One region of the Chryseobacterium sp. StRB126 genome, then DNA from elsewhere that is predicted to be linked to it. Evidence: riboswitches for the same ligand, from Rfam matches in the RefSeq annotation. Region 1 holds a riboswitch; each other region holds the start of a gene.
The links. Region 1 has a riboswitch for cobalamin ahead of CHSO_RS08005 (T9SS type A sorting domain-containing protein). Riboswitches for the same ligand answer to the same signal wherever they lie in the genome.

Region 1 (3,284 bases):
TTTTCTCTCAGCCGGATATTGACGGTGGTCTGATTGGAGGTGCCGCTTTGAAATTAGAGGATTTCTCTAAGATTATTGAGGGTTTCAATTAATTGATAAGAACAATATATAGAAAATAGAGCCCTTGGAGTAATCTTCAAGGGCTTTTATTATACGTTTTGGCTAAAGCCAATGGAAATTTATTTTTATCTTTTAAACGGGCTGAAGCCCGTTTCTATTGAATTATTCAATCTAGATACAATAAAAAACGGCGGAATAAATCCCGCCGTTTTCCGTTAAAAAAATCTAATTATTGAATATCGACTATATACATAGTTCCTTTGTCAACCTTCCCTGTTTTAGGAAGGATTTTAGCTTTAGCATTTCCGGCTCCGTCATCTACCACTCCAAAATCATCATCATTAAAAACAGCCAGTTTATTATTTCCTAAATAAACAATTCCCTCAAACTTATCATGTTCATAGCCCAGCTTTGCAACCAGATCTACGGCTAATTTTTTAGAAACAGGTTTAATTCCTGCTGTGGTAAGCTCGTCCCAGGTACACTGTTCCAGAGCTTTGCCGTTTATTTTCATTCCATCTACGGCTGCAAGGTCGGTTCCATTTACGTCTGTTGCTTCGCTTAGGTTGATTCTGTATACTTTTTTAATTCCACCCTGCGTTCCGAAATTACCGTCTCTTTCAATCACAAGGAATTCATTACTCCCTAATGCTGTAATGTCACAAACTGAATCAGAAGCGCCACCATCTTGTTTATACAGATATTGTTTCGTTTGTCCGGTATTAATATCAAAAGTTACAATTCTCGTTAAAGTTGCATTGGTTGCCAAAGCTTTTGATGGAACAAACATCATTGACTGCATTGTTCCTACCAATGTTTTTCCATCTGGAGTCATACAAAGTCCTTCCATTCCTCTGTTGGCTCTTCTTTTCGCTAAAACAGCTGGTAATTTTCTTGTTCCTGTGTTCACACCCATTGGGCTTATTCTTTCCATCTCTACTCCATCGGCATTGTAGTGAACGATGTGTGGACCATATTCATCAGAAACCCAGAATGTACCATCTGGTGCTGCTACAATACTTTCACTGTCTAACCCATATTTATCCGTACCCAGCTCATTTCCTGCTGCATCATAGGCTATTTCGCCTGTACTTCCCATTCCTGCTGGGTTTGGAAGCCCTGTAATAGGCTGTCCGGATGGATTTTTAAGCTTAATATATTTAATAACTTCCACTTTTCCTTCAGCATTAATTTTAAAATGCATAATGGTTGGAGTAAAATTAGGTGTTAAAAATTTCTTTCCGCTTTTAAAATCAGTATTTGGGCCACGGTCTGTAATAACATAAAATTCTCCTTTTCTTGTAGGATGAGCTGCCGCTCCGGAGCCGAATCCACCATTAATTACATCTACTCCGTTCACTGTTGCCAGTGTTGTAAAAGGAAACTCCTGAGGAAGTTTAGAGTAATTAATATCCTGATTATTTATATTGTTGTCATCGTCTTTGCTGCATGACCATAGTGTAGACATCACCAAAGCAGATAATAATAACTTTTTCATATTAACTTTTATGGCGCGAAAGTATAAATTGATTGTAAACTGATCTTGAATGCAATAATAATTCTATTTTAACAATAGAACCTTGAGATGAATTCAATATAAACAACAAAACACCTTAATTACCCGGAAAAATCAAAAACAAAACACCAATTCATTATCAATCAATAAAATCCATCATTAAAAACACTGGAAACAGATCTATAATTCACAAAACAGATATCAAAATTTATATGATATATTTGCACCGTTTTTAAGGTTGAACACTGTTCACAATAGGGAATCAAGTGAGAATATCATTCAAATCTTGAGCTGTACCCGCAACTGTAAGCTGTTTTTACCTATAGCTATTAAAATGTACCACTGGATCAACATCCGGGAAGGTTGGCTATAGGATGCGAGCCAGGAGACCTGCCTTGAACACAATTTAGATTTCAGAATTAAAGATAATTCTGTTAATACATAAGTTTCGGGAATAAAACTTTAATTTAATTATATCATGAGAAAAATCTATTTTTTTTTCTTACTGCTTTGTACGCAGTTTTTCTTTGCCCAATTCACAGAAAACGACATCAAGTTTTGGGTAGGAACCGGTTCTAAAAAGGCTTATTTCATTGCCGATTTCAATGACAACAATACGCCTACATCTTATGTTTGGGGCTATCGTTTTGATGGTGATAATTTAATGGCCGAAGACATGATTAACGCTATTGCGGCTGCAGAACCTAAAATAGAGGCTGACATTCCTTCAGGATTTCTGTACAGTTTCAAGTACAATCACCATACTCCAAGTACAGATGATTACTGGATTACCTGGACCGGGTCAAATTCCGGAAATATGTCCAATCAAAATAATGGTGTAGGATATACGGCTTTAACAGACGGGCTATGGTTTGGTATTACTTATGGTCTTGACTTCATTGATATTCCACCATCAACTCCAGTGCCAGCCTACAGCTCTCAATGGTATACCTCATCTCAAATTACCCATTGGATTGGAACAGGAACCAATAAAAGTCTTGTTGTTCTTGATTTTGGAACCCATAATTCTAATGGCAATGCCAACTCTTTTGTTTTTGGAATTCAGTACAATGGTACTCTGACAGCAGTGCAGGCCCTAGAGCTTATCCAAGCTCAGGCTCCTTATTTCAATTTTATTTCCAGCAATAATCAGATTTCCAATTTGTCATTAAATACCTTTACTGGAAACAACTCCGGAACAGAAAGCTGGAAATTATACACCGGAAAAGATCTTTCCAGCTGGCAGAACAAGGCTGATCTGAGCCAAGTCCAATTGAGTAACAATACATGGTTTGGATTAAGCTTTGGAGACAGAAGACCTTTCACACCTACTGAAGCAAGTAATGCTACATTGTCTGTTGCCTCAATAAATAAGAAAGCATCATTCAATATTTATCCTAATCCAACGAGTGATTTTATTCAGGTTAAAACATCTGAAAATATCAAAGAAATTAATATTTACTCATCTTTAGGACAAAAAGTACTGACTTCCCAGACAGCTAAGATTAATGTTAAACCTTTAAATACTGGGGTGTATTGGGTAGAGATTAAGACGAAGAATGGGGCTACTGTTCATAAGGTTGTGAAGAAGTAGAAATAACCACCCAGTCAAAAAATTCTTTGAATTTTTGACACTCGTCCAGAGGAGGGGAATATCGCGTCTTCAATTGTGATATTCTTCATTATATTTATTTCGGCATGAATCTTC
Region 2 (3,284 bases), 1.6 Mb from region 1:
TTGGATTAGGTGTAAAAAGAGATCTGAACGTGCTGGATCAGGTGAGATTTCCCAAGTTCTATGCAACCGCAGGAGCCAATGATACACAAATGATGTGGGAATGGGGAGCCGGTTATCGTTTTACAAAAATTGAAGGTTTCTATGGGACGGATAACAAACAGATGTCTATCCATACAGGAAGTACTATAAAAGGATCTGAAGGAAATTTTACTCAGGGAGTAGATGCCTACAGGGAGGTTACCTTAGACTTGCCTAAAAATGCAATAGTAGATAACAAAGCACCTAAAATTACTGTTAAAGCAGACTTTGATAAATTATTGACAGGTAAAATCAACACCATTGTATTGGTTACCGGAACAGGATCAGATGGTAATGCCACTCCGAATATCCATACAGCCAATCAAATGATAAAGTTTGTGGATAACTTAGGTGGAAATGGTTCCAGTGATATTTCCGGAATGTTTTCTGTAAGCAGTGTTGAAAACTAGATTTATCCCAGCTGCAATGGAAAAAGGAATAAGTATTTTAGCGATTTTTATACTGTTAATCTCTTGTAATAACGATCATTATGAGCCGGTTCCGCTTGATAATCCGCAATTATCACTCAATATTCCTTTGGGGTTTCCGGAGCTCAATACTTCGGTGAATTCCAATAGACCTACAAAATATGGGGTGGAGCTGGGAGAGAAGCTATTTCATGAAAAAAGACTGAGTGCAGATAATACCATTTCCTGCTCCAGCTGTCACATTCAGGGAAATGCTTTTGCGGATAACAATGTTCAGGCGATAGGTATTCAGAATAGAGTAGGGCTGCGGAATGTACCGACTATTCAGAACATGATGTTTATGAAGTTTTATAATTGGGACGGGAATATTCTTCAATTGGAAAACCAATCGCTGGTTCCTATTATCACTCATGAAGAAATGGGTTCTTCTATTTTGGAAGTCATTGGTAAAATAAAGGATGATCTTCTATATAAAGATTTATTCAGAAAAGCCTTTGGAGATGAAACCGTTACTCCGGAAAGAATTTATAAAAGTATTGCACAGTATGAATACACGCTAATTTCCGCTAATAGCAAGTATGATAAAGTAAAACGAAATGAAGGGGAAACTTTTACAGATAACGAAGCTCAGGGGTACCGGACTTTTCAACAAAAATGTGTAAGCTGCCATAGCACAGAGCTTTTTACCGATCAGAGCTTCAGAAATATTGGATTTCCACTAAATACCAATACCAATGAGGCAGGACGTGGGAGAGTAACAGGTCTTCCGCAAGATTATATGAGCTTTAGGGTTCCTTCATTAAGAAATGTAGAATATACGGCTCCTTATGGAAGTTTCGGGCAGTTTCCAACTTTAAAAGCCGTTCTTGATTATTTTGATAAAGGGGTTCTGGATGCTGATAATCTTGATCCTATCTTTAAAAACAATGGAAACACAATTCCTCTCACAGAACAGGAAAAGACTAATCTTATCTTGTTTATGAAAACTTTGAGCGACCGTGAATTTGTGAAAGATAAGCAAAGAAACTCCAATAGAAATTGATTGTTTAAATCCCGTTACAAGCTAACGGGATTTTTCATGTTTATGCATTGATAATCATTTTATTCTGCATCACATTGTATCTGGCAGGATTTTTATATCTTTGCCGAAATTTGGTGAGCCGTAACAGGCTCTTAAAAGGGAATCCGGTGAAAATCCGGAACAGACCCGCTGCTGTAAGCTCCACGCCAAAGTTTTTGAAGAATATATCCACTGTTTTTACGAATGGGAAGGATTTCAAAAATGGAGTAAGTCAGAAGACCTGCCAGAATAAATAAACGTTTGACGCTTTCGTGGAATAAAGCTTAGGACTACAATGATGCTGTGCAGTAAATGCTGTGCTTTGTCATTGCTTTTCTTATATCCATTAGCGTCATCATTATCCCTGAATGAGCTAATGGTGGCAAAACTGACTACATCTCAACTTCATAAAATTGTTTTCACAATAAGTGTGTTAACATCACAATTCTTGTTTTCTCAAACCAAGAAAAAAGATACTATTAAAGAAGAAGCTATAAAGGCGGTCAATATTTACAAAAAGAACTTTAAGGAGATCTTACCGGCCCAGACTTTACAGGGCGAAGAGCTCGAAAGGCTGAACAGCCACTCTGTTGCCGATGCGTTGAGGTACTTTTCAGGAATTCAGATCAAAGATTATGGTGGAATGGGTGGTTTGAAGACCGTCAATATCCGAAGTATGGGCAGCCAGCATGTAGGAGTATTCTATGATGGTATTCAATTAGGTAATGCCCAAAACGGATTGGTAGACCTGGGAAGATATTCTCTGGATGATCTGGAAGAAATTTCATTGTACAACGGGCAGAAAAGTGAGATTTTCCAACCCGCAAAAGACTTCGGGTCATCAGGATCAATTTATTTACAACCCAAAACACCAGTATTTACAGGAAATAGAAAAACCAATCTTACCATAAGAGCCAAAAGTGCCTCCATTGATTTATTTAATCCTTCTTTTCGGTTAGAGCAGAAGATATCAAAACGGATAGCAGCAAGCTTTAGTGCAGAATTTCTCCAGAGCGATGGTCTTTACAAATTTCGTTATGGCAGGAAGTTTCCCAATGGTACAACAGCTTCTGATACCATTTCTAAAAGATATGATTCAGATATTAAAGCAAAACGCTTTGAAACATCTGTGAATGGAACTTTGAATAACGGAAACTGGAATATTCGAGGTTATGGTTATATTTCAAACCGTGGGATTCCTGCCCCTATTGTGAAAAATCGCTTTAAGGCCAGAGGAGCAAGAATGTTGGATGAAAATTATTTTGTACAGGCCAATTTCAGGAAAAAGCTGTTTCCTAAGTTTGAAACACAGCTGAAGGCAAAATTTGCCTATGATTACACTTATTTCAATGATACGGTACGATCTCAATCCGGGATGCCTGCGAAAAATACTTATATTCAAAGGGAGGTTTATGTTTCCTCTTCCAATTTATATTCAATTACCCCTAATTGGGATGTCAGTTTAAACGGAGATTTCCAGTACAATAACCTTGATGCTGATTTGTATAATTTTTCTTATCCTACCCGTTATACAAGCCTGGTTGCATTGGCCACAACCTATCAGTGGAACAGATTTAAATTCTTGGGAAGCTTGTTAGGTACATTTACTTCAGAAAAGGTCAAAATGAATATCAAACCTGATGACAGAAGAGAATGGACTCCTGCTTTCTTCATGAGCTATCAGCCTGCTTCTATACCGGAACTTACCCTTAGAGCTT
Region 3 (3,284 bases), 2.5 Mb from region 1:
ACCTGGGATCAAATTATTTTGATTTCTTTGAAACAGATCCGGTTCGTAAACGTATCATTACTTTTGGAAAGGATGGGTGCTGCCGATTTTTCACCACAGAATTTGAAGTAATTCCTCAAAAAGGACTTGATAAGGTGCTTGAAAAAGAAGAGGACAGCAGCGAAGATGGTTATGTGAAAGTTATTATAAAAGAAAAGAAAAACAATAAATGGACTACCAGAACCAAGGTATATCCATCAGATCAATACAATAGATAAAAGTAAGATGAAGATTCAAAAAGAGATTGATTTTATCCTGGCAGTAGATGCCCTGAAAAATGTACAGCGAAGAAATTATAATGCAGATGATTCCAGAAGAGAGAATACAGCAGAGCACTCGTGGCAGATCATTATTTTAGCACAAATCCTTTATCCTTATGCGAAAAATAGAACGGATATAGATTTGTTGAGAGTGATTAGAATGCTTTCCATTCATGACCTTGTGGAGATTGAAGCAGGAGATACTTTCCTTTTCGATGAAGCCGCTATGGTAGGGAAGTTTGAAAGAGAAAAGATTTCTGCACAGAAGATCTTCGGAATTCTGGATGAACCTTTACGTTCGGAATTCTTTAACCTATGGCTTGAATTTGAAGAAGAAGCTACTCCGGATGCAATTTTTGCTTGTTCCATCGATAGAATTATGCCATTCATTCTGAATTCCCATACTTCAGGAAAAAGCTGGACGGAAGCTGGAGTTACCGAAAAGCAAATCAGAAATATGCTTGAAAATGCTATTAACAGAGCATCAGATGAAATGGGAGAGGCTTTTGAACTGCTGCTGAACAGAAGTCTGGAAACAGAAAAAGTTTTAAAGTAAAAAGGATATAAAGTTTCGGGCGGCCAAAGGCCGCCCGAAACTTTTGTATTTATAGTATCTGGATTGGTTTCTTGAATTCATCAATCGCTACAAAAGTAAAATCACCTACAATTGCTTTTTCTCTTTCGTAAGAGTACATTTGTTCTGTGTAGATTTCAACGTTTACCTTCATACTGGTTTTTCCAACGTATGAAACTTTTCCGATAAGCTCTACGATTGTTCCTGCAGGAATTGGCTTTTTAAAATCGATTTTGTCACTGCTTACTGTTACCACTCTTTTTCTTGCGAAACGGGTTGCTGCAATAAAGGCTACTTCATCCATCAGCTGCATGGCAGTACCTCCGAAAAGGGTATCGTAATGATTGGTTGTGTTAGGGAAAACCGCTTTGAAGATTCTGGTTTCGGCAGCTTCAATTCTTTCTTCTGTAGTCATATTTCATTATTAATTAAGGCGAAATGAAATCGTATCAAAACAACAGAATAATGACAGGAACTTTGGAAATCCCTGAAACAATCCATCAGATCAATAAAACTTCAAATCGCGAAAGTTTCTTGTTTAAGAAATCGGCAGGTCTCCTGACTTGTAACATCATTTATCTCCTTCCCATGCCTCGCACAGTGGATCTTTTGATAAAGACTTCAGTTACTTACAGTTGCGCGACAGTCCGTGATTTTCACACGGTTCCCTTTTAATCTGCGGTTATGCAGAACCAGTTTCTGTGATGAATAAGCGTAAACTTTTTCGGTGCAAAAATAATGAATTTATTCCGGATTATGATAAATAATCTGGCTGATTACTCTTCCCTTCTTGATGGTCCAAAGAGTAGTATATCTGTATTCTCCTGTGCCATTAGTCATATAAAGGAAGATATTGTCATTGTCTAAAGAAGTTACTCCTACGTTATTAAAGTCCATGGTAGGCTGGAACATATTTTTAATAGCTTCTCTTACAAAAACAGAACCTCTTCCAGGCTGTTGAAGCCTGATCGACTTGATCTCAGTCATTCCTTCAGGAAGATCATTTCCAATTCCCCATGGCTTTACTTTATCAATGGTAAGAAGTTTTCCTTCTGCGTCTTTTTCCTTCTTGCGGTAACCGGCATTGGATGGATACACATCAATAACAACCTTGCTTCTTTGGGCGGTAGGAATCTTAGGATCGGAATTATCTGTGAAGATGAGTGATCTTCCGTTTTTAGATTTAGAAGGAGTATAGGCTGGAAGCTGATCCACAAAGGCGATACGTTCTTTATTTACCATTCCCTCTTTGTCAAGCGTTTCATAGCGTACAAACGGTTTGTCTTCGTCTTGTTTTTCAGGATATTTAATCCAGATCCATTCCGTTTCTCCCGGAGCAGGTTTTACATAAACAAAAACATCCCCTTTACGCATACGGATCTTGTCTACAATTTTTCTGTAGTTATCCTTATGTACGCGTACATTGGCATATCCTTCTTCAGCTTTTACAACCCCAAAAGGAACTTTGTTCTGACCTTTAACGAAGGCTAAAGAAAAAATACTGAATGCAGATAGATAAAACGCTTTGTTTACTGAAATCATCTTAATAAATTTTAGATTTCCAAATATATAAATTAAATGCTTTTCAGCAGTATACAGACTATTTTTTAATTTGATTAATATCCATTGTATAAATTTCGTTCGCGAGAATTTTGTCGAAAACAAACTGAGGTTGAGTATAAATATCAACTTTATCAATTGTTTGTACAGAAAACTGACCTGTTCCAATCATTTTCTCGGTTTGCTTTTTCTTGCTTTCATCAGACATCATAAAGAAGAGTGATTTAAGTCTTTTTCCTTCATTACGCTTGTAGTAAAGGTTTTCTTCGCGTTCAAAATTTTTATCTTCAGAATATTTCGCATTGTCGATGAGGCTTTTTCTATCTTTCCCTCTCATATCGTCTATTAATAAAAGGTCTTTATGTTTATTTACAAAAGCTCTTGGAAACAGAAAGCTTAATACCGGGCTTGAAATCAGTTTACTGAATGCCATACTTCCTATGAATCTGGGCTCAGTTTCAGGATAGAACATAAATGCTTTTACAACGGATAAACTCATCCAGTTAAAAGCTTTTGCTCCCAATAAACCTGAACATCCGTTTGTTACAATACGTACTTCTTCAATATGCTGCCTTTCCTGCTTCAAAATCTCACTGGGAATGATAGAAGTTACGTAATCTGCCTTTTCTCCAAACTCCTCTTTTTCCATTGGAAAAATTTCATTGCCATTGCTTTCTCTTTTGGGAAGATGGGTTCCGCCAAATCCAATTCGGTCTACAGCTATAACATGAAATATTGTATTGATATCCTTATTCTTGAAATAATCTAAAAAATAACCGGAATTTTTTCCACTGTCATGAACTAAGAAAAGATAAGGCTTTTTACGTCCGGTTTCCGGATTGGGAGCTACA

Region 2: it holds a riboswitch for cobalamin, as region 1 does, so the genes downstream of both, CHSO_RS00740 (TonB-dependent receptor plug domain-containing protein) here and CHSO_RS08005 (T9SS type A sorting domain-containing protein) in region 1, are expected to answer to the same signal.
Region 3: it holds a riboswitch for cobalamin, as region 1 does, so the genes downstream of both, CHSO_RS19235 (acyl-CoA thioesterase) here and CHSO_RS08005 (T9SS type A sorting domain-containing protein) in region 1, are expected to answer to the same signal.

What each region holds. Positions count from the first base shown of each region.
Region 1 is NZ_AP014624.1:1,764,558-1,767,841, reverse strand. It holds gene tpiA (triose-phosphate isomerase) at 1-92, shown strand, start outside; gene CHSO_RS08010 (esterase-like activity of phytase family protein) at 290-1,558, opposite strand; cobalamin riboswitch at 1,795-1,989, shown strand; gene CHSO_RS08005 (T9SS type A sorting domain-containing protein) at 2,055-3,170, shown strand.
Region 2 is NZ_AP014624.1:149,430-152,713, reverse strand. It holds gene CHSO_RS00750 (MbnP family protein) at 1-488, shown strand, start outside; gene CHSO_RS00745 (cytochrome-c peroxidase) at 505-1,548, shown strand; cobalamin riboswitch at 1,643-1,830, shown strand; gene CHSO_RS00740 (TonB-dependent receptor plug domain-containing protein) at 1,889-3,284, shown strand, end outside.
Region 3 is NZ_AP014624.1:4,275,505-4,278,788, reverse strand. It holds gene CHSO_RS19245 (XAC2610-related protein) at 1-257, shown strand, start outside; gene CHSO_RS19240 (HD domain-containing protein) at 265-855, shown strand; gene CHSO_RS19235 (acyl-CoA thioesterase) at 905-1,288, opposite strand; cobalamin riboswitch at 1,404-1,585, opposite strand; gene CHSO_RS19230 (hypothetical protein) at 1,618-2,415, opposite strand; gene CHSO_RS19225 (hypothetical protein) at 2,474-3,284, opposite strand, start outside.